DNA from 2 places in the Peribacillus sp. NPDC096540 genome. Region 1 is predicted to be linked to the other one. Evidence: riboswitches for the same ligand, from Rfam matches in the RefSeq annotation. Region 1 holds a riboswitch; the other holds the start of a gene.
The links. Region 1 has a riboswitch for FMN ahead of ribE (riboflavin synthase). Riboswitches for the same ligand answer to the same signal wherever they lie in the genome.
Positions count from the first base shown of each region.

Region 2: linked by a shared signal. The riboswitch ahead of ACQKMR_RS05620 (ECF transporter S component) and the one ahead of ribE (riboflavin synthase) in region 1 are both predicted to bind FMN.

Region 1 covers NZ_JBNNTG010000006.1:110,353-112,760, forward strand. Annotated here, with positions in the region: gene ACQKMR_RS08405 (hypothetical protein) at 1-171, opposite strand, end outside; gene ACQKMR_RS08410 (hypothetical protein) at 226-459, opposite strand; FMN riboswitch at 670-800, shown strand; gene ribE (riboflavin synthase) at 946-1,584, shown strand; partial or broken gene ribB (3,4-dihydroxy-2-butanone-4-phosphate synthase) at 1,605-2,243, shown strand; gene ribH (6,7-dimethyl-8-ribityllumazine synthase) at 2,325-2,408, shown strand, end outside.
Region 2 covers NZ_JBNNTG010000004.1:54,459-56,866, reverse strand. Annotated here, with positions in the region: gene ACQKMR_RS05625 (ferredoxin) at 188-436, shown strand; gene ACQKMR_RS05620 (ECF transporter S component) at 566-1,147, opposite strand; FMN riboswitch at 1,315-1,450, opposite strand; gene serA (phosphoglycerate dehydrogenase) at 1,830-2,408, shown strand, end outside.

The DNA of each region.
Region 1 (2,408 bases):
AATGTTAGCGATGGCTGCGTCGCTTACCCAACCTAAATAAATGGAAAAAGGGAATAGGTCGAAAAAGGTATGCTTCACTTTTTTAATGTTTGTATAAATGACAATTAAGTTAATCAAAAGCGCAATGATAATGAATACGGATAACAAAAATTGTTCGTAATGCCAAGCCAAAAGCCAGGTACCATTGAGAGGGCACAGCTAAAAGCAAACCAAGGGGAGGATGCCTTATAAGCAGGGCTGTAACGATGCTTTCCTAAAAAATTGCCTGAATACCCAGATGGCGAGCAGAAAGTAGATTAAACCCCAAACGGAAAATACATAGCCAGCAGGTGTGAAAAGAACATCAAGTTTATCGGAAACCTCGCCCGATGTTTGGCCGTTGAACGGCAGGTAATTGGCCAAAAAGTTCATTGTGACGACAAACAGATAGAAAATTAAATTGATGATAACAATAAGCATAAGTTTCCTCTTTTGAAAGAAATGAGACACCTTTATCATATTCCACTAATTTTACTTATTTAACCATTTTGAGCACATAGGAGGTCTTGAAGAAAAATATGTACATTTTTCTTTATACATAGTAAGTTCTTGTTACTAATGGTTCATTTAAGATTAGAAATTTTACATCTTTACTTTAAGGTGATAAAATATTCAGAGATTCATAATAATTTAGTCCTTCGGGGTCGGGTGAAAATCCCAACCGGCGGTGATGAAGAAATTCTAAGCCCGCGAGCCTGATAAAGGCAGGATTTGGTGAGATTCCAAAGCCGACAGTATAGTCTGGATGGGAGAAGGACGTGTGGAACCCAAGTGTATACGTGCGCCTAATTTTTCAAAAAATGAAAATATTGGGCTTTTTAGGTATACAATTTTTCACTCATTTCTCCTGCTAACTCCTTAGGTCAATCTAAGGGGTTTTTTATATTCTATAAAAGGGGGAAAAACATGTTTACGGGAATCATTGAGGATATCGGTACCGTCCATTCCTTGAAAAAAGGCAAAAGCAGCATGGAGTTGGCGATTCGTTCTGAGAAAATCCTTGAAGATGTTCATCTGGGGGACAGCATCTCTGTCAACGGCGTTTGCTTAACGGTAACGTCCTTCACGAAAAGTTTGTTTACGGTCGACGTAATGCCAGAAACGGTCAAAGCTTCTTCAATCAGGACGTTAAAACTGGGATCGCCTGTGAATTTGGAACGTGCCATGAGTGCACAGGGCAGGTTTGGCGGCCATTTTGTTTCAGGCCATATTGATGGTACAGGAACGATAATAAAAAAAGAGCGAAAAGAAAATGCTGTGTATTATGTGATCAAATTGGAAGAAGGACTCAGTACATTTTGCATACCAAAAGGGTCTGTTGCCATTGATGGTACGAGCTTGACAATTTTCGGGATAGAGGGAAACCTACTTACTGTATCTCTGATTCCCCTGACACATCAGGACACCATATTGGGGCAGAAAGCAGCTGGCGATATAGTTAACATCGAAAATGACATGATAGGGAAATATATTATACATCAAATAAAAAAAAGTGATTCAAAACCAGGACTGAATTTAGAGTTTTTGGCAGAACACGGATTTTAATTTAAAGGGCGGTGTAAAAGATGTTCCATACAATTGAAGAAGCGATCGAAGACTTAAAAGCTGGCAAAGTAGTAATCGTATCCGATGATGAAGACCGCGAAAATGAAGGTGACTTTGTTGTATTGGCAGAAAAGGCCACGCCTGAAGCGATTAATTTTATGGCGACCCACGGACGCGGTTTGATTTGTACAACCATTACCGAAGAACTTGCGGCAAAATTGAATCTGCATCCAATGGTCGGTGAAAATACCGATCATCATGGAACTGCTTTTACAGTTAGTGTCGATCATAAAAGTACTTCTACAGGAATCAGTGCATTTGAACGATCCTTGACCATTCTGGAGCTTCTTAAAGAAGATTCAGTTGCTGGGGACTTCCAACGGCCTGGTCACACTTTTCCGATTGTCGCTAAAGAAGGTGGCGTGTTAATACGTGCAGGACATACGGAGGCATCCGTAGATTTGGCAAAGTTATGCGGGGCTGCTCCTGCAGGCGTTATTTGTGAAATCATGAATGAAGACGGATCAATGGCACGTGTATCTGATCTAGAAGTTATCGCCGAAAGATTCGACCTTAAATTCATTACGATTGCCGATTTGATTCGGTATCTTCAACAAAGTGATACAACCGGGAAACAGGAACTTGAACTGAACATCCCGAATGCTTGAAGCTTTTTTAGCGCATTTAATTTTTACAGAATAAAAAAATGATATTTTTTTAAAAATTAGGAGGAATTGGACATGGGGAAAATTATTGAAGCACAATTAATCGGATCGGGATTGAATGTCGGAATCGTGGTAGGAAGATTTAATGAGTTTATCACA
Region 2 (2,408 bases), on a different contig from region 1:
ATGACGAATCATGGAAAGGGCCATGTTAATTTTTCCGATGATTTTCGTTGACATTCTGCTACATGATAGTTATTATCAATACAATTTCTATTGAAAAGTTTGGCATTCGGTCTTACAATAGGAAAGAGAAAATAATCTGAAATAAAAAGATTATCAGTTGTTAATCAACTTAGGAGGGGTTATATTCATGGCTAAATTTACAATTGTTGATAAAGAAACATGTATCGCTTGTGGAGCTTGTGGAGCAGCAGCACCGGATATATATGATTATGATGACGAAGGGATTGCATTTGTTACCCTTGACGATAACGAAGGAATCGTTGAAATTCCAGATGTACTTATAGATGACATGATGGATGCATTTGAAGGATGTCCAACGGATTCAATTAAAGTTGCTGACGAGTCATTTGACGGGGATGCACTAAAATTCGAATAGAGGTACCAGCCATTTTCAATCGAAAATGGCTTTTTCTTGCTTCTTATGTCACTTCACCTACTAATCAAATTAAACAGACAAAAAACCGGACATAAATATCCGGTTTTTTGTTTTCTATATTTAATGCCATTAAGCATTTTTATATAATATTTGCTTATTGATCCATGTCTGTAATTTAATAAACAACAACATGAATACAGAAGTGATAAGCACGCCTTTAATCATATTGAAAGGTAAGATTGCCGTCGTTACGAACTTTCTTGACTCGGGCGCCGACATTGCATCCCATCCCATAAAGAAGGTATATGCCGGTAAAAAGACATAATAGTTTAAAACACTCATAACTACCGCCATGGAAACTGTACCAGCAAGCAAAGCGAAAGTCATCCCTTTTTTTGAATTGATTTTTTTAAATACATAGTAAGTTGGCAAGACGAACAGTATTCCTGCTATAAAGTTAGCAATATGCCCCACAGGTACAGCAGTCATTGTCCCTGTCATGACTAAATCCAATAGGTTTTTAAGAAATTCAACTAGAATTCCAGCCATCGGACCGAAAATCAATGCTGCCATCAGTGCTGGAATGTCACTAAAATCAACATTCAGAAAAGGTGGAAATCCTGGAAACGGAAAATTCAAAAGCATCAATAGATATGAAATGCTTCCCAACATTGCCAGTGTGACCATTTTATTCACTTTGTTCTTTTTCATAGTTCTCTCTCCTTCTTTTTCTGATCTACCCGAAAAAGAGGTTAGTGCTCCTTCATCATGTTGATGTTCAATAAAAAACCCTTTAATTCCGATTGAATTAAAGGGATAAATTAAAGGTTTCATCAAACAAACGTTCAGCAAATGACTGTTTGAACGCAATCAGGAACCTCCATCTTCTCCCATCCAGACTATACTGTCGGCTTTGGAATCACACCAAATCCTGCCCTGTAAGGCTCGCGGGCTTAGAAGAATTATTTCTTCATCACCGCCGGTGGGGAATTACACCCCGCCCCGAAGATAGACCTATAAAATTTTATTTTACATATTACATTATATATGACTTTCCTTTTGTTGAATAGTATTTTTAATTATAAAAAATTGTATAAAGATATCCATTTTTAAAGACCACCATGTTTTCTTACATCTCACCATCTACATAATGATGAATTAAAACAAAAATTATATTGGCGATTATATCATTTTTAAGATTATGAAAATAATTGTTCTTTTTCAAACAATAGATGATAAAGCCATTAATATTGCGGACTTATACAATTGATTCACTTACTAACACTTATTTTAAGCGCTTACATTTTAAAATGCCAAATTGACATATTCGGTATTTCAATTGTAAAATTAACTGAAATTTAAGATAACTTTTTCCTTAGGAAGGTGTTTACACGTGTATCGGATTTTAGTAGCAGATGCCATCAAACCAGAAGGACTCGGACCACTATCAGAGGCATCCAATATTCTTCTTATTCAAAAGACAGTAGAAGAAGCAGCAAATGAACTTGATCAGATTGATGCAATACTTGTTAGAAGCGCAACAAAAGTTACAGAAGATTTAATGAACCGTATGCCACAGTTGAAAATTATTGCACGCGCTGGTGTCGGCGTTGATAATATTGATATCCCTGCTGCGACAAAACGTGGGATTGTTGTAGTTAATGCCCCTGACGGCAATACCATTTCAACAGCTGAACATACATTTGCAATGATGGCTTCAATGATGCGCCACATTCCTCAAGCATATGCATCTCTGAAGAATGGCGAGTGGAAACGTTCTTCTTATACTGGAACAGAACTTCGCGGTAAAACATTAGGTATAGTTGGTTTTGGACGTATCGGAGGAGAAATCGCCAAACGCGCAAAAGTTTTTGGTATGGAAGTCATTGTATTTGACCCATTCTTAACAGCTGATCGTGCAAAAAAAATGTCTGTCACCTCCCTGCCATTAGATGAATTGCTTCCTAAAGCA